Regions from separate parts of the Spongiibacter sp. UBA1325 genome, predicted to be linked through region 2. Evidence: riboswitches for the same ligand, from Rfam matches in the RefSeq annotation. Region 2 holds a riboswitch; each other region holds the start of a gene.
The links. A riboswitch is a leader RNA that binds a small molecule or an ion and turns the genes downstream of it on or off. The one in region 2 is predicted to bind cobalamin.
Positions count from the first base shown of each region.

Region 1: another riboswitch for cobalamin. It lies ahead of B3K78_RS00520 (TonB-dependent receptor domain-containing protein); the one in region 2 lies ahead of B3K78_RS04115 (cobaltochelatase subunit CobN).
Region 3: another riboswitch for cobalamin. It lies ahead of B3K78_RS05585 (TonB-dependent receptor); the one in region 2 lies ahead of B3K78_RS04115 (cobaltochelatase subunit CobN).

Region 1 covers NZ_DBTD01000001.1:102,822-108,892, forward strand. Annotated here, with positions in the region: gene B3K78_RS00520 (TonB-dependent receptor domain-containing protein) at 1-1,591, opposite strand, end outside; cobalamin riboswitch at 1,683-1,834, opposite strand; gene B3K78_RS00525 (TcaA 3rd/4th domain-containing protein) at 1,942-3,405, opposite strand; gene B3K78_RS00530 (AraC family transcriptional regulator) at 3,675-4,688, opposite strand; gene B3K78_RS00535 (fatty acid desaturase family protein) at 4,834-5,718, shown strand; gene B3K78_RS00540 (2-dehydropantoate 2-reductase) at 5,771-6,071, opposite strand, start outside.
Region 2 covers NZ_DBTD01000004.1:273,878-279,948, reverse strand. Annotated here, with positions in the region: gene B3K78_RS04115 (cobaltochelatase subunit CobN) at 1-2,399, opposite strand, end outside; cobalamin riboswitch at 2,584-2,811, opposite strand; gene B3K78_RS04110 (TetR/AcrR family transcriptional regulator) at 2,908-3,507, opposite strand; gene B3K78_RS04105 (aromatic ring-hydroxylating oxygenase subunit alpha) at 3,639-4,784, shown strand; gene B3K78_RS04100 (helix-turn-helix transcriptional regulator) at 4,834-5,862, shown strand; gene B3K78_RS04095 (phytanoyl-CoA dioxygenase family protein) at 5,964-6,071, shown strand, end outside.
Region 3 covers NZ_DBTD01000005.1:98,227-104,297, forward strand. Annotated here, with positions in the region: gene B3K78_RS05565 (NAD(P)-dependent oxidoreductase) at 1-195, opposite strand, end outside; gene B3K78_RS05570 (hypothetical protein) at 224-976, opposite strand; gene B3K78_RS05575 (peptidylprolyl isomerase) at 1,058-1,336, shown strand; gene B3K78_RS05580 (PepSY domain-containing protein) at 1,333-2,811, opposite strand; gene B3K78_RS05585 (TonB-dependent receptor) at 2,823-4,928, opposite strand; cobalamin riboswitch at 5,039-5,194, opposite strand; gene B3K78_RS05590 (hypothetical protein) at 5,225-5,764, opposite strand; gene B3K78_RS05595 (transporter) at 5,851-6,071, opposite strand, start outside.

The DNA.
Region 1 (6,071 bases), on a different contig from region 2:
TATCGGCGCGGCGGCGCAACTCCTTGCCTGAATTTTTATCTTCAGTATCCAAGAGCGTTGCATTGGCTTCGATATGCCACTGTCTTACTACGGTTGCTAAGCTTAGCTCCAGGCCCTCGATGCGCGCTGATTCAATTTGGTCCGGCCCGAAGGTGGCTGGGTTGTATTGAATGAGCTTATCCACGTCATTGATGAAATAGTTAACGCTCCACTGTCCCCAGGCGTGTTTACCGCGCAACTCCAGCTCCCGGTTTTTTGAGCTTTCAGGCTCGAGGTTGGGGTTGCCGTAGCCGGGGTAGTAGAGGTCGTTAAAAGTGGGGGCGTTGAAGCCCTCACCGTAGGAGGCGATCAATTTCATGCCCATGGGTAAGTCCAATCCGGCGGCGGCGTTGCGGGTGTCGCTGGAGCCAAATTGTTCATTACTGTCGTGACGCCATCCCAGTGCGTAGTCGATGCGGCCATAGTCGGCTTGCCATTGCGCAAAGCCTGCATTGTTCTCGCGTTCGTCTTTGCCGTAGCTCAGCGTGCTGTCGACCTCGTCATTAATATGCTCGCCACCCAGGGTGAGTACGTGGTGTTTACCGAGCTGCCAGTCATTCTGGGCAGTGAATTGCTTGCGAGTGGTTTCGAATACATCGCCGCGAAGATTCGCGGCAACCAACGCGGGGTCGCGATAGCGATAGCGCGTTTGGCTTTCATCGGTAGATTGGCCCGCGGTAAGCTTCAGTGCCCAGTTGTCGCTTAGCTGAAATTCACCGCGCAAACCCGCGACGGTAACCGTGCTGTCTGTGTAGGGCTCGCAGGCAAAGTTATTGGGAAACGGTGCGTAGCAGTTGGTGTCGTATTCGCTCTCGCTATCGCTGTGCTGGTACAGCGCGTGAACTTTGGCGCGTGCGTTAAAGCGATGTGACACGCTGAAATTGATAGCCTGCTGCTCAAAACCGTCGTCATCGCCGTGGCGCAGTGCCTTGCTTGTGGTGTTGTCGACGCCGTCGGTCTCCTCGTACAAGCCGCTTAGGCTGAACTGAGTGTCGGCGTTTCCGCCGTTTACGGCAGCAACCGTTTTAACAGTACCCTCGGTGCCCGCGCTAAGTTGTACAAAGGGTTTCACACCATCGGTGTCGTGGTACTTCTTGGTGATGATGTTAATGACACCGCCAATCGCCTCGGAACCATACAAGGCTGAGCGAGGCCCGCGAACAATTTCTACGCGCTCGATCAGCTCCGGGGGCAAGTTAGTGAGCGAGGGACTGCCCAGTGTTGCTGAGCCTACCCGCACGCCGTCAACCAACAGCAGCGTATGATTACTTTGGTTGCCGCGAACAAACAAGCTGGTGGCGGCGCCGCGGCCACCGTTGCGCACGAAGCTGATGCCAGCGGCGCGAGACAGCAATTCTTGCAGGTCGAGCGGTGCGATACGCTCGATATCGGCGCGCTCGAATACCGTGACTGGCGCCAGTACTTCGGCAATGCTTTGCTCAGTGCGCGTGGCGGTAACGACGGTGGTTTCTATTTCGCCGGCGCTGGTAATCAGCGGGCTGGATAAGGCTGCAAGCAGAGCAGTGTTCACAGCAAGTGGACGGTTTTTCATGACTTACCTCAAAGCTAAAAATAGGAAGCAATGAGGGAGGGATAGTGGTGATATACAAGTATATGACCGCTGATGAAGCCCTCCGCTACATCGGGTGATAACTGATTAGGCCGGTTCCGGGCTCTCACCAAAGGTGATTACCGTTGCGGGGGCAGCGTCGGTCTTGTCGAGTGGTCGACTCACCGAACTTCCCGTTTAACCCTCAAACTAATGTCTTTGGGCACCTAACACAGGCGGCGCAACTCTATTCGGGCGCGAAGGCGTTGTCAAATATTCAGCGCCAACGCTCGACTGCGGGCGCCAGGTTCGCAAGCTGGCGGGCTGGTTTGCCAGCCCTGCTTCCGTTGGTATTAATGGAGGTACTTGTCTAGGTCGATCAGTGACTTAGCATTTTCCTTTACCAGTATATCGATAATAAATTCCCGCTCAGGCGTGATGACTTTCATCTTGTGTTTTCCAGAGGGCATATTGGGTAATTTGGTTGGCGGCGTGCGAGAGATGCCGTTTATTTCCAGCTGAATATCGTTGCGGGTCGTCACGATTACGAGCACACCAGTCGATTGCACCACTTTTCCTGCGCCTAATTGTTCCGACATATTGCCCGAGGGTTGCATGTCGAAATCATAGGCAAAGGCGTCGTCGGCTTCTATTTGGACGCTAATCGTCTTGGCACCGAAGAAGTCCTTCCGAACTTGTATGGTGTGCCGACCCTCGGTGAGCTTGCCTACGTAGGGCGTGGCTTTACTTATCTTTCCGCTGGGCTTGCCATCGATGTATACGTCGACATTGTCCATGTTTGCGGTAAGGCGAATATAGCCGCTGCCAAGCTTTTCAAGCCGACTGATCTCTTGGTGGAGCTCCGTGCCATCAAAATAGCGCAAGGGGTAACTGGCGGTGCTGTGATTAGTGGAAAAGCTAAGCGGGACAGTAATTTCCTTGAGCCAAGCATCAATCAGGTGGTGGTATTTCTTTGGCAGCTGACTGAAAAAATGCGCCTTCGAAAAGCCGAGGTGCTTGTTGGCTGTCGCCACCTCTATTACGCCGTCATCTACCGTAATTGTCATACCGTCAGGTACATTACCAGCCCGGGGTTGAACCTGAGCCTTCACGCTGCGCTGGTTTTTGAGCACCCGCTTAAACAGCGCATCTTGCTTGACGATATTTACGACCGTATCTGTGATATTGCGCTCATTGAGCTCGCCGCCGGGTGCTAGCCTTTTTAAGAAATGACTCTGATAGCGATTTAGTCTTTCGCCGTTACGGTATGTTATGCAGCTGTGCAAAGCCGACATGTCTAGGCTGCACAGTATGGCATCACCTTGTTCCGGGACGGATACTTTACCTCCGCTCTCGAGGCGCTTTGTCGTCTCCCATATGAGGCTGGGTTTGCCACTGATACGCCGGTTGCGAGTGGTTGAGGTTTCGGCGCTATGCAGCGGTGACAATAACTCGGTCAGTGCCTGGCTTTGCTCCAGGTAAAGGCGCTTCTTCTTTTTTGCGCCGGCGACGCGATGTTTGTAGTCGCCGTCAGAAAACGCCGCCCAGGATTGAATGTAGTCAATGCTCTTGATGTGCGACTCGGTGAGATTCGCCTCGCGATCTATGGTGTACGCCAGGACAATTTGCTGGGGTGTTTCGGTGCGCGTTGAAATTTCAAATTTTTCCGCCTGTACGTCCATGTGCTCAACAATAATCTTTGTTTGATGGACAAGTTCATCGGGGTAGTACTTGTAGTACTTTGTTGCACAGCCTGAGGAAAGGATAGCCAGCAGGCATAGAGTGAAAACAGAAAGTCCCTGTCGATAACGAGTCATTTGCCATGAATCCTGAAAAATACGAGTAAGATCGCCGCAGGCATTGTGGCGTGCCTGGCGACCAATTGTAGCGAAAATAAAGCGCTTCTGACTTGCAAGCTGCTGAATAAAAGCAGATTAAATGGGCTGCGGCGGTCGCCTTTTTGCTCCTCATGCGGCGTGTTAGCAGGTGGTTGTCGTAGAGTTTGCTTGTCGTAGAGTTTGCTTGTCGCGAATGGCGCCCACTTATGTTTTGCGGTCAGGTAAAGAGCGATGTCAGGGTAGAGAGGCTAGACCTTGTATTGATTTTTTCGGTACTGGCCGGGAGACTGGCCGTGCCAGCGCCGAAAGGCGCGGGTGAAGCTTGCTGTATCCAGGTATCCGAGCTGGGCGGCGAGTTCTTCCAGCGTCATCAGGGAGTTCTTTAGCAGTTGCTCGGCGAGTGAGCGTCGCTCGTCATCAACCAGTTGCCGGAAGCTGGTGTTCTCCTCTTCCAGGCGACGACGCAGGCTGCGCGGTGAGATCGCCAGCGCTGCCGCCGTGTCTTCCAGTGTTGCGCTTAGCCCGAGTTGACAGAGGATCTGGCGACGGACTTGTCCTGCGGTTCCGGTTTCCTGCCGACGTGCCAATTGCGTGCGGCACTGGTCTTCCAGCATTCTCACCAAGTGCGGGTCGTAAGTGGGAAGCGGTCGGTCGGCGTCTTCCGGGGCGATTAACACGGCGGTTCGCGGTGCAGCGAAATGCGGGTTCCAGGCAGCTAAGGTCTCGCTTTTCTCAAGCTCCGCGGTTTGCATTAAGTCCAGCTCCACGGCTTGCACGCTAATGCCTGACAAACCGAGTTCACGCAGTAAATTGAGCGCAGTTGCCAAATCGCGAAGTTTCAGAAATTCCCTGAGCTCAAGTGGGATGGTATCGCCGTTGAGTACAACGCCGAAATGCGTGTCGTTGTCGATCAGGCTCAGTTGGCAGTAGGCAGTGCTTAGCGGTAGATAGCGCATGGCATGTTGCACAGCGTCTCGCAGGCTGCGGCAGGTGCGAAGCGTGAAGCCCCATAAGCCGAAGGTGGCGATGTTGTAGCGCAGGCCCAGTTCAAACCCGATGGCGGGGCTGCCGCCAAGGGCATGCATCACATTCGCGATGACCTGCATTTCCTGCTCGCGGGTAATCAGGCTTTCTGTTTCGGCAAGGTCGCTGTCGGAAATACCGGTGTTTTGCAGGCAGCATTGTTGGCTAACGCCGCGCTCGGCTGCAAAGTTGACCATGACCTGGGCCATGGTAATTGGGTGAAGAATATCCGCGTTCATCGCCCGGCTAGCTCCGTCTGCCGCCGCAGCCGGCACGCGATGTGTGGTGGTCTGCTATGCCCTGATGACGGCCAGAAATGCCCTTCTGGTTGAGCGACGCTGTCTGTAGTGTGCTGGCCTGTCATCAATGCTCGGAGAATAATCGGTGGAAAAGAATCATAGCACAGCTAATCGGCGGGCTATTGTGGTGGCCAAGCGCTACATGGGAGAGTTTGCCTGGCCAACGGTGCTACTCACTATGTTAGTTGTCGGTGCTTTTATTGCTAACTTGGCACTGTTCATCGCCGGTGTGGTGCCGTGGTGGCTGGCGACGCTGGTGTATGCCGCGCTCACCTACACGGCCTACACGCCTTTGCACGAAGCCACCCACGCGAATATTCATGGTGATCATGCATCGTTGAAATGGCTGAACGATGCCTGTGGGTTTGTTGTTGCCCCCATTATTATGATCCCTTACGCATCGCACACGGTGGAGCACTTTACCCATCACCGCTATACCAATCAGCAGGGTAAGGACCCGGACTATATGCTCCACAAAATGGGCGACGGGTGTTGGGCCTTTCTGGTGACGGGCCTGCGGTTTTTTTGGCTGCAAAACCGCTTCCTTTACGCGACCCGCTGGCACAAGGTGTCTGGCCGCGAGCGGTTGATTTATTTGGGTGAAATTGCGTTTTCTGTGAGCTGGCGTATCGCCTTGGTGGCGTGGGTGGCCACGCCGGCGATTGTTGCATTATTGATCGTGGGCTACTTCCTTGGTGGCTTCTTTACGGCCTACTGGTTTGCGTATCGCCCGCACCTGCCTTACCGCGACGCTGAACGCTACCGCAATACCTGCAGTATGATCATGCCGCGTTGGATGAAGCCATTTGAATGGTTCTGGCTGGGACAAAACCTGCACTCCATTCACCACCTCTTTCCCCGCGTGCCGTTTTATCGCTATCACGCCGTTCACCGGGAAATCGAGCCGATTTTGCGCGCAGAGCAAACGCCGATTATCGGTATTTTTAGCCGCGAACCTGTGGAGCCTTGATGGGCACGGTGGCAAATGCCTGGGTCTGCGGCTGGGTACGGAAGCCTGTGGCTTATTGGCCCGGAAGGGCCTTAAGCTGCTCTAGCAGCTGCCGGTTGATTGGCATGGCAATACCGTGTTGCTCTGCCACGCGACAGAGGTAGCCCGTGATGTAGTCGATCTCACTGCGGCGACCGGACTCGATATCTTGTAACATCGATGAGCGGTTGAGGGCGGTATTTGCGACGACTTCCACGACTTGCTCCCGCAGGCCGTCAAAGACATCGCCCAGTTGCAAATGCGGCGCCAGGCAGAGCGCCTCGTCGATGACGCCGTGCAGTTGCTGAAGCGCCTGAGGGTTGTCCAACAGCTCG
Region 2 (6,071 bases):
AGCTCATCGCGCAGACCATATTCATCGATTTTCGCCCTGAGCTGCGCCAGCGCGCCGCTGCGGGTAAACGGGTCACTCGCGGCCTCGGCGCTCTCCACTAACTGCCGCACTTCCAATAGCTCATCGTAAAGTTCAGTAACTGCCAGAGGCGGCGTTAAGTGATCCACCATCACCGCCAGGCCACGACGCTTGGCTTGAATCCCCTCGCCAACGCCATCGACGATATAGGGATACACCCCCGGCAGATCACCCGCGATAATGCTCGGGTAGTCGTCTTCCCCCAGGCCCACACCCCGGCGCGGCAAAAACTCGTAGGTGGAATGACGACCCACATGCACCAGCGCATCGGCGCCAAAGTCATCCTGCAAGTAACGATAGAACGCCAGGTACTGATGCGGCGGCGGAAAACTCAAATTGGCGTGCAACAGCTCTTCGTTCAGTTCCCAGCCCCGCGGTGGCTGCGGGCCGACGAAGACATTGCCAAAGCGAACGCCGGGCACCAGCAAACGCTCGTCCCAAACCATTACCTTGCCGGGGGCATCGCCCCAGCCGCGAATGCCTTCAATGCCCAGCGCAACCAGCGCTGCCACCCGCGCCTCGGCGGCCCGCCATGACGCTTGGCCACCACTGGCCACGGCATCAATTTGCGTCTGGTATTCGCGCTCTAGCTGCTCCAATAAATCCAGCGCCCGATTGCGGCTTTTTTGACGCACACCATCGAGGGCGTGGTGAAGATTCGTGACGGTATTGTGCATACTCTCGGTGAGTAGCGTTAAACGTTTATGGCGCAGGCGAAAATCCTGAAGTGCGCTGAGCCTCTCAAGCTGACTCACCATGCGCTGGTGTAATTCACCCAGCGGGCCAGCCACCATTTCTTGCTGCACAACCTTGGGCAGCGTGGCAAACCACTTCCGATAATCGTTTGCACTCAGGCTGGCGACCTTACCAGACATCTCCGCCAATGCCTGGCGATCTTCGGGTAAATTCACCCCCCTTTCCTGCAGCAAACTCAGCAAGGCCTCGGTACTCTCTGGGAGCTTTCCGGTGTGATAGCCCGCAGACTGCAGTACCTGCAGCATTTCCAGCAAACTGTCGGGGACATTGAGATTATCTGCGCCGATATTGTGGCGACCGGGGGGGTGGTTGTAGTAGACAATGGCGATCCGTTTATCGACGTTGCGCTTGTTTTGCAGCGCCAACCAACGCTCTACCCGCCGCAGTTGCCGGGCCAACTCAGCGTCGACCACTTCGCTGCGACGCAGCCTGGCACCGGTGGCCGGGTCGATACCGGAGTCTGACGCCAGCGAGAGAATTTGCGCCTGTCCAATGCCCTGGAGTTCGGGCATGGCCAAACGGTAGTGCACTGAATCTGCCGGCAAACCCTGAGCGGAAAGCTGCCAGTCACTATAGCCCCAGTCCAGCACCCGCAGGCCTTTCAACACGGGCAAGTTCAGCGCTTTCAGAGCGTCGAGAACCGCTTGGCGACCTTCACCGCCGCCAACCACAAAGTCCTGCAGAGAAATAATGACCGAGGGCGTCGCCGCACGCTTACCGGCCATTAGCGTTGCGATGGTATCTACAGCGTCGACGCTGGGCTCACCCCATGCCGCCAATAACGAGACGCACTGCCACTGCTGGTTTGCGCAAATAGCGCGATGCAACGCCCATTCACCGTTGAGGTCGCCGGTGTTGTGGTCGAGCACCCAAACAATGGGCTTATCGGCAGACAGTGATTGGTCCAGCTCGTCACTCGTCAGCCAACGCTCCCCTTGTTTACCGTGTAAGGCCAAACGCAGCGGCGCCTGTTCTCGCAGTGGTGCGACATCCCCATCATTCAGCAGCGCAATCAACGACTCGGCATTCACCGCCGAGCGGTGAATCCAATACGCCCGTGCCTGCAACCACGCGCTGTAATCGGGAAATTTTTGCTGGCTGGCCGCCAGTGACTCAGCATCCAGCGCCAGGCCCTCGCTGCCCACAAACTGCTGACTAACGGCGCTGGAAAACAGCTGCCCATTGGCATCGCGCTGCAGCGCCATAAGCCGGTTGTCACTGTGCAATACAAAGCGGCGTTGACCGCGCGGATACGCCATTGCCAGCAGGCGTTCGACGGATTCGCCGAACACCCCCGCGAGAAGTAAGGAATGGTGACTCAACAGTAGCTGCTGTAAATCTGCGTCGTTCAGTCGCTCTACTTGGCTAACGGTGCGAATCGCTATATCCGCCTGCGGCTTCTTATCAAGATAGCGGTGAGCGCCCGCCACCAGCACCGAGGAAGAGCGGTCGGAGACGATCACGAGGCTAGCCTGCGCCGCCGAGCACAGCAAGCTCGCAGTCAGTGCGAGGAGGAATACCAGTAACGCCTTAGTCCAGTGCCACTTGTTAAAATGCTGATTCACCCGAAGTCCCTTCCTGTACGGCAGCCAAAGTAAGGCTGTGATACCGCGTGCAAGTGGACGTCTCGACAACTGGCATAACCAGCTATTGCGCTCGCATGCCCACCCGCATGTGATTGATAAAACGCGGTTGTCGAAAAGGGAGGAATTTAGAAGGGAAAACTGGCCCTGCTACGTCGCCCACCGCAACTACGCACTGTGTTCAGGCCGGTCTCCGGGCTTACAGAAGTGGATCTCTCCAAATGTTTGACGCCTTCCCGTCGTGAGACAGTGGCCGTGCCAAACTACTTCTGATTACCGTTGCGGGGGCAGCACAGGGCTAGCATGCATGGCCAGAATCAGCACAGTATGCGCACCTGTTTCCCGTTTAACCCAAGTAAAACAACAATTGGGCACCTGGAACAGGGAGCGATCATACCGACTTAATTAACTCGGTCAAGACAAAGGCGCGGGCACTAAATACCGGGTAGCAGACGCCAGGCGATTTTTGATCACGCGAAATTTGTGTGGGTCAGCCAATGGCTTGCGAGATCAATACTCTGAGTTTCTCCTCGTAGCCGCTGCGCAGTTCGCGATACATTTCCTCACCAAACATCTGGCTCAATGTCGGCTCGGAAACCAGAAAGTAATTCATCGCTCCCAGCAGCTGATACACGGTAATTAAGGCCTGAGCATCGGACGAAAAGGTGGAAGGCGAGGCCTGCTTGGCCAACGCGATAAGCGACTCCAAAAATGGCCGCAGGTACCAGATATTGGCAGAGGTTGCGCGGTGTTTGTTGTCCAGGAGTTCGCGCATTAGCAGCTGCGTTTTGTGGGTCTGCCCTTCCAGCAGGCGGTAAAAGCGTATCAGCGTGTCTTCCAAGGCACTGCTACCCTCGCCGCTTGTGGCATCGCGCGCTGCCTCTAGTTCTGCCATTAACTGGTCAGAAATTCCTTTCAGCACTTCGCCGTATAGCTTTTCCTTGCTGCCAAAGTGGTGAAGCAGGGCCTGCTTGGTATAGGGCAACTCGTCGGCAATGGCCGCGATGCTGGTGCCATAGAAACCGCGCTCGGCAAACAGACGTGTTGCCACCGACAAAAATTGCTGTCGCGTATCCGCTGCCTCACTCATCACCATGCGCTCCTACTGTTTTTTTCAAACGGGCTGTTTGCCACACTTATCGCCGCTTGACAGCTTACCATGTGGTAAGTATGGTTTCACTTACCACATGGTAAGCCGCGTAAATCGCAAGGGGTCGCAGCGTGAAACACACAACTGAAATTCATCGCATTAACGAGTTGCTGAAACTCAATGAAGAAAAGTCTGCCTTTCTTGACGACAGCGTTAGCCATAACCCTGTTGAGCACTACTATTCGGCGTCGATTTTCGAGCGGGAACAGGCCGCCATTTTCCGGCGACTACCCCAGCCTCTGGTGCACAGCAGCGAGCTGAAAGAACCCGGCGCTTTTCTGCGCCGCACACTGGCCGGCTTACCTCTGCTGATCACCCGCGATGCCGATGGCCACGTGCATGTTTTTTTAAATGTTTGCCGCCACCGGGGCACGCGATTGGTAGATGAACAATCTGGCTGCAAACACCGCTTCACCTGCCCCTACCACGCCTGGACCTGGGACAACCGCGGCGAGCTTATTGGTGTACCCCATCAAAAGCTGGGCTTCCCCGATCTGGACCGCGCCCAACACGGCTTAAAACGACTTGGTTGCAGCGAGTTTGGTGGTTGGCTGTGGGTAAATCCGGCCGGCGAAGAAGCGCCGGATATCCCCGCCTTTTTGCAGGACTATGCCCCGGACTTTTCATGGTTTGGCGGCGAGTCGCTGCAGCTTCTCCACGTAGAGGAGCAAACCCGCGAGGTGAATTGGAAGTTGTTGGTGGAGGGCGGCATAGAGGCCTATCACTTCCGCGTGGCCCACCGAAACACCATCGCGCCTTACTTCTTCGACAACTTATCGAGCTACGAAAGCAGCGGGCCGCACCTGCGCTCCATACTTGCCAAGCGCTCAATGGCCGACTTGCGCACACAAGCTGAAGCTGACTGGCAGCTGCGCGACCATGCTCAGGTGGTCTACACCTTGTTCCCAACCACCCAGCTCTTGGTGCAGTCTGACCATATTGGATGGGTGCACTTTGAGCCACTCAGCGCGTCGTCTACCCGCATGCGGCTGTGTACACTGGTGCCGAAAAACCGCGTCGAAACGGACAAAGACCTGGCGCACTGGGCGAAAAATCATGCGATAACCGTAAAAACGCTCAGCGAGGATTTTGCAATTGGCGAAAGCATACAACAGGGGCTGCGTTCAGGCGCAAACGAAGCGCTAAACTTCGGCCGGTTTGAAGGAGCACTGGCGGTATTCAACCAGCAAATCAGTGATCGACTCTCGCCAGAATAGCGATAACACAGGGTTGCGATAAGAACGCAGCCTCTGTTTCCGAGGTGATATGAATACACGCGCTCGTAGCTATTTGCACATGCCGACCATTCCCCGCGAGTTTATCGCGCAGATGGTCGAACACCTGCCGCCACAGGAGCTGGCAAATTCCTCACTGAAGGGCTTGGTATCCGACCTGCTGAGTAAGAAAAAAGTCAGCATCAACGAATATCGCAGCTTGCACCGCTGTCTGGCCGAGCAATTAGATGACGAAATGCTGGGCTTTCTGCCGCGACCCGTGCCGCGAGGAAGCCTGAATACCCTGAGCCATCTGCTGGTGCACAGTCCAGACCTGTACAGCGCCCTGGAAAACTACAATCGCTTTTACAGCCTGTTTCTCGATGCCGAGCAAACTCTGTTGGACTTGTCGCAGTTACGCAGCCAGCACTGTATCGAGCTCAGGCGCATTAACGGTCGTACGACCAGTCCTATGTTTCAACAAACCATCATGATGGCACTGGTGAAGATTCCCAGCTGGCTGGCGGGGCAACAATTGCCCATCCGCTCGCTGCACTTCCAGTTTGACGCAATGCCCTTCGACCGCGAGTTTGCCTATCTTTATGGCGCCGTACCGAGCTTTGGTGCGGCCTCGACACGCTTGCAATTTCAAGCGGCGGCGCTGGCCTTTGCGGTGCGCCCATCGCTGAATGCGGATGACTACAGCAAGCGATTTATGGAGCATTTCCTGTACTGGTCTGACGATGATGACCTCACCCGGCGGGTGTACGCAGAAATCTCTCACCGCCTGGGGAACGATGACGCAGACGTGATTGCAATAGCGGGGATACTGGGTGTGTCGAAACACACCCTGGCCCGCCACCTCAAAGCCAGAGGCACGAGCTACTCGGCCATTCTCGCTAAAGTGCGCCACGACAAAGCGCTGTATCAGCTGGTAAATAGCGATGCCTCTATCGAAGCAATTGCCGAACAGCTCGGCTACACAGAAACCGGATCATTCAGCCGCTCTTTCAAAAGCTGGATGGGAATCAGCCCCGCCGACTATAGAAAGATCGCGCAGCAAAATGCGACGAAATGCTAAATTCTTGCAACGCCTAAACATTCTTCCCTCAGCCACTGCCGCCTACACTGCATCCAAGGCTTACCTAAGGGCCAACAAATATCGATTCAGAGGAAAAGGCAATGACGACACCCAAGCAAGAAAACTTTGACAGCTATGTGTCTTCTGAGACCGCTCGTAAGTACAAAAAATCGGCCTCCGATGCATTGAGCAAAGTAGATCGACACATG
Region 3 (6,071 bases), on a different contig from region 2:
GCCTTGAAGGGCGCGACGCAGCACTGCCCGATCATTGGTTTTACCGGGAAAGATCTCAATGCGGCCGGCAAATTCGTCCAGCTTTTTCACGCTCTCGGGGCGACACACAGCGGCGACCTCGTCACCCGCCTCCAACAACTGCCGAACCATGTATTGCCCCAACTTGCCCGAAGCGCCCACCACACAAATTCGCATTTTTTATCCCTCGCCTGTCAGCCTGAGCTCAGCCCTGCAAGCCCTCGCGGGCCATAAATTCTGCAACCTGTTGTCGCGCTTGCGCATCGCGATGTTCGTCGCCGCGCCGACTGTCCATTTGGTCAATATAATGCAGCAGCCCCACCTCGTTAAACGCGTACATCGGGGTATCGCTGCAAACATCGGCGGCCTGCTGCGCCGACAGCAGGCTGGTTCGCGCATGGTACAAGCGATTGTGGTGACTATTATCGAGTATCAATAAACCCGGCTGACGATTCAGCAGCAGACCACTGCCCTCCTCAAGACTGCGAGCCACCCACTGCTCGTGTAAGGCATCAACAGAAAGCTGTGGCTGCTGGCCCTGCAACTGGTAAAAGCGCTCAGCCATCGTATGGCCCATCACCCAGGTAGCGAAATAACGGCGCGGTGCAGCCAGCCAAAAGGCCGTCGGATACGGCGGTGTGTCCTGGTGAGGGCTCTGACAAAAGTCAGTGAGATAGGGATTGCTGCTGTATGCATGCTGCTGAGGCGCGCGTTGCGCCAGGGTGTAATTGGTGGGGTTCAGCGGCAAACCGGGGAATTCGATAATGCCCCATTCAAAAATTTCCTTGCGCAGCTGCTGCAAGAAGTCGTAGGCCGAGGCATTAAAAGGGTGGCAGCTGTGCAGCGCTTCAGGCACGGCTATACGAAGCCCTAACAAACGGCCATCCAGGCGATAGCATCCCGTAGTAACCGTGCATTCTGCAGCGATATCATCAAAGCTAAAGGCGGGGCGGTACATACACACTCGGAACTATTCGCGACCGTTGGCCCGCCACATTATAATCAGCCTCCCCTAATTACCAGCCCGGGAATGCCCGCAATGAACACAGCAATGGCGCGCCACATCCTTGTCGCGACAGAGGCCGAAGCCTTGGATATCAAACGCCGCCTTTCGAAAGGGCAGGCCTTTGATGTGCTGGCACGCAAGTATTCCACGTGCCCCTCAGCGAAGAAAGGCGGCGATCTCGGCGAAGTTCGCCGCCGACAAATGGTACCCAGCATCGACAAGGTGATTTTCAATAACGCCCTGCGCCAAACCCACGGCCCGATCAAGAGTAAGTTCGGCTATCACTTGGTGCAGGTGTATTTTCGCGGTTAAGCGCGACGCCTGCTGGGCCGCGCCTGAAGGCGTTTCGCCGCGATGATTATCGCGGTTATCGAAAAGCCAGCCCCCAAAACCATCATTGTAATCACCAATACATCCCAGAGAGGACGACGGTTCAACAGCGGCAAAAAGTCCCAGCTATGCAAGCCGTTGTATAGCCAGCGCCGCAATCGCTCGCGCTGATTAAGCCTGCCACGCAGCTCACCCGTTAGCGGGTCAATGTGGAACCACGTTGCCTGTGGGTCGTCAAAACGCAGCCGCATCACCGGCAGCGGACGATAACGCTGGTGATGGCTGTAGTAGTACACATCGTGCCCGGCCAGCGTTTCAAGTCGGTAGCCGTAGCCGGGCAGCAGCTGCGCTGCGGCATCGGCGACCTTCGCCGCCATCACCGGCTCACGCTGCCAGGACAGCGGCCGCAATAAGTCTGTGTGGCGAGGGGAGCGCGAGCCAAGCAGGTAATATTCGCCGCCCAATCGTCGCCAATGCAATTCTCGGTATTCCCCGCTACGGAGAACCTGTTGAAGCGCGTGCAGTGACGCCACCTCGTCCGCGATTTCCCCTCCGCCGTAATAGCGCTGCGCCTGCCGAGAGTAGGGCTCGCCTGACGAAAAAATTCCCCACGGGCTCATCGACATCAAACCGCTGAACATATAGGTGGCGAAGAATAATACGCAGATCAGCCCCATTACGTGGTGCCATTTCATCACCCCACGATAGGGGCTATAACGACGCCCCTTGTAGGGTTTGCGCAGACGCAAACGCCAAATACCTACAACGGCCCCACTGGCAATAGACAGCAACCCCAATAGCGATAAAGCAATTACCAACTGTGCCCACAGTTCTGAGTGGCGACGCAGCGCCGCCGGATAGAGCCAATGCAGGTTGGCCCCCAGCCAATTCCAGCTGCGTTCAAAGCGCGTGGTATCTCGCAGCACCTGGCCCGTTTGCGACGACACATAAAGCTGAAGCCCATCCTCGGTGCCAAGGTCCACCCGAAAGAGCGGGCGATGCTCGCGCAAGCTCGACGATAAGCTCCACTGGTCGTAGTCGATACTCGCCACCGATACCACCCCAGCGTCACCGGCCGCCAGGCGACCACTGCGCCGGGCAAAGGCCTGCGCAAACCCGACGGCCTCCTCCGCAGAAATTGCGGCGACGGGCTCGGCCGTATCAGCGTAATACCGCTCTGTTCGGCCATCGCTGAAACCAACAACATAGGCAGCGCGATCGCCAATGGCGCGCAGGCTGAGCTGAGTAACGCCCGCCTCGCTCAACAACTGCCGCGGGGAAACGGCAACGGCAGAGGCCCGCAGCGGCGGCAAGCCCGCCAGTCGCTCCTCCTCGCTCAAGCCAGGATAGGGCACATACATCAGCACAATGCCGCTGATAAACCACATGGCAAACAGTACGCACATAGCCACACCCAGCCAGCGATGCCCCAGATATAAATACCGCTTTAGTTTCATCGCGCCGCGCCTCAGAAGCGATAATTCACACTGAGGTCGGCAGCGCGCCCATCTGCCAGGATCCATTGATCACCATAGGGTGCCAACACATAGTCGCGGGTGTCCGACAGGTTTTTACCGCGCAAACTTATTTGCAGGGCATCACTAACCTGCCAGTGAAGGGCCGCGTCGACAACGCGGTAGGACGGCAATACCGAGGTATTACTGTCGTTGGCATAGCGCTTACCCACATAGCGCAGGCCCGCACCGAGCTGCCAGTGAGGGTGCCACTGCCAACGCAGCCACAGGTTGGCGGTTTTCTCGGCGACATTGCGCGGGGTGTTCCCGGAGAGATCATCGCCACCTTTCACGAACTCCTCGTAACGCGCCCGCGCCAATGCCAGATTAAAATCCAGGCTGACCGACTCGCTTACCTGTGTATACACCTCCCACTCGATACCTCGGGAAGATTGCTCACCAATTTGCCGCTGCACACCGCCGGGGTCAGCGCTCAACAGGTCGCGTTTGACGATATCGTATACCGCTAAACTGGTTTGCAAACGCCCCTGCCAGTACTGCTGTTTTACGCCGAGCTCTACTTGCTCACCCTTGGCCAGCTCTACGTCATCGTTCACCGATGTCAGTACCGATCCAATGGGGTCGAGTGCACGGCTGTATTGCGCATAGACAGAGGTTTCCTCTGACGGCTGGTAAACCACACCAACACGCCAACTGCCACCACTGGGCGACGAGGTACTGCGCGACGCGCTCTGGCCGTTGCTGCGCGCAACGTCGTTGCGCTCGATCTCAAGTCGGTCGTAGCGCAAGCCCAACACGGCACTCCACTGTGGCGTGATTTGCAGATGATCGTCGAGAAACAAGGCGACTTGCTGTGTCTCACTGCTGAAGTCATCGCTGGTGGCACTCTGCACACCGTCGCGCCAACGGCCCGGCGCAGGCTGCTCCAGGTCGACGCTACTGCTGCCTTGGTAAGGGGAGTTGTTGCGGTGGCTGAAGTCGATATCGTTCACTTCCAAACCGATGTTGAATCGGTTGTCACGCCCCAGTAAGGGTTGCGCTAAGGTGACATCCGCGCGATAGCCCAACTGCTCCTGGTCGTGCAGTATTTCCAGATAGAAACTCCGATCCACCTCACCAGAGGCCGAGTTGTAGGCGTAACTCTCAACATTGCGCCAGTGGCGATCGGCACGCATGTAGTAGAGTTCACTGCGCAGTACCGCCGCCTCGCTGATCTGCCAAGTGACAGAGAGCCGCGGCCACAAATCCTGGTAAGACACGATGGCATCACTAACATTGTAATTATTGCGACGTGTCGACGGATGCACCCGACCATCGACCAGTGGTGTTCCCCAGTAGGGCGCGGCATCAGTGTCGGCAATATCGACGGCAAGCTGCCACGACAACTGCGCCGTCTGCTGAAACAAGACACCAACTGCCAGCGCCTGCCGATGTTCATCGGCGCGGTCCACGTAACCATCGCTGCGGTGATCCACCGCATCAATGCGATAGGCGAGCTGGTCGGATACCGCATCCCCCAGGCCCAGCGCAAAACGTCGTAAACCAAAACTGCCTGCACTGATATCAAGCTCATTCGGCGCCTTCTCGAAGGACGGCTTTTTCGGCACGTAATTCACCGTGGCGCCAATGGCGCCCACACCATTAATCACCGAACCAGGGCCACGCAGCACCTCAATGCGCGCCATTGTCCAGGTGTCGGCAGGGAAGCTGACCGTGCCACTGCCCACATACAAGCGCTTGCCATCATAGGTGCTAACCACCGAACTGTGCCCGGCAAACCCGCGAACGGACGTGGCACTGCCGCCATTTCCCGGTGAGGCATTGGCGGCGAAGCCCGCCGCCCGCGTTAGCGCAGACAAGCCCGAGAAGTCGCCCTTTTCAGCAATGTCTTCTCCGGTGATGACCGCCACACTGGCGGGAATTTCCATCACGGTTAAGCCCAGCCGGGACCCGGCCTGGTGTTGCTCATACAACGATAAGCCCACCGACGTGTCGGCTTCGGCGGTCACCGCCATTTCTTCAAGTTGAAGATGCTCCGCAAAATTTGGCGCGCACCACACCAGCCCGCTGCACAGCAGCAAACATCGCGTATTGTTCATTGTGAAACCTCAAACGTAAGTTAAAAAACGCATGAGGGAGGGGACGAGGGAATTCGACAGCGAGCCGCAAGGGCCAGAAGAAGTCCAACGCATGAAGCCCTCCGCTTCATTGCTGTTAACGTCTAAAGGCCGGTATCGGGCTCTCATCGAAATGATCACCGTTGCGGGGGCAGCGTTGGATTCACCTTGGCGGTTTACCAAACTTCCCGTTTAACCTGCCAGACCGATTGCTCGTGTCGACAGGCACCTTCAGAACGCGGGGGAGCATACCACAGCTCGCCCGCTGCACAAGTTTGTCAGGCCAATAAGGCAAGAATCAGAAATAGCGCTGTGCCGGACAAGCTCAGCTGTATGGTGCGTGTTTTCAGCCCTTTTGAGGCAAGGCCCAAATACAAACCACTGAGCATAATCACGACCAGCGCCATCGAGAACGCAATTTCAAACTGCTTATACAACGTGGGGCCGTGCCCCTTGTGCAGCTCGATTAAAGCGGCAATCAAATCGGGCTTGGCAGCGACAATATGCAGGCCATCGTCGCGTTGCAACAACTGGTAGAACTGACGGTTGGTCGGACGAGTATCCAGGTTTTCGCCGCGGTGCTTCAAATATTGGAAGTTGCTGTTAAGGCCCTGCTCTTGGAGTAAGTCGCGCACCTGCTGCTCCAGGTCGGGGCTTTGGGTATCGATCTTTACCGGCACAACGGCCACGGTCTCTTTTTCGACACTGCCCTTTACACCCAACAGGTAGAGCCCACCTGAGAGCGCCATGATCACCACCATCGGCGCAAAGAACGCGGCTAAATACAGGTGGATATTGATAACTAGCTTTCTGGACATTACTGCACTCCCTTACAACCAAAAATGGCATGCCAGAATAGCATGCCATTGATGTAGGAGTTTGACGCAGCTCTATGACAGGCGCATTAAAATGCGTATTGCCAGCCTGCGGTTAGCGTCGAGTCCAGTTCCATTTGCGGGCCGTCCAAGTGCTGGTAAACCGGCTCGCCATATTCCAGCGCCAGCCGGTGCCCCTTCGCGGCCCCTTTCAGGAACAGGTAATTGAGGCCCAATGAGAGCTCGCTGCGCTCGCCGCCCTGCGCATCGGGGTCCGCCGTTGGCACCATCATCGGATTCAGATCGTCTC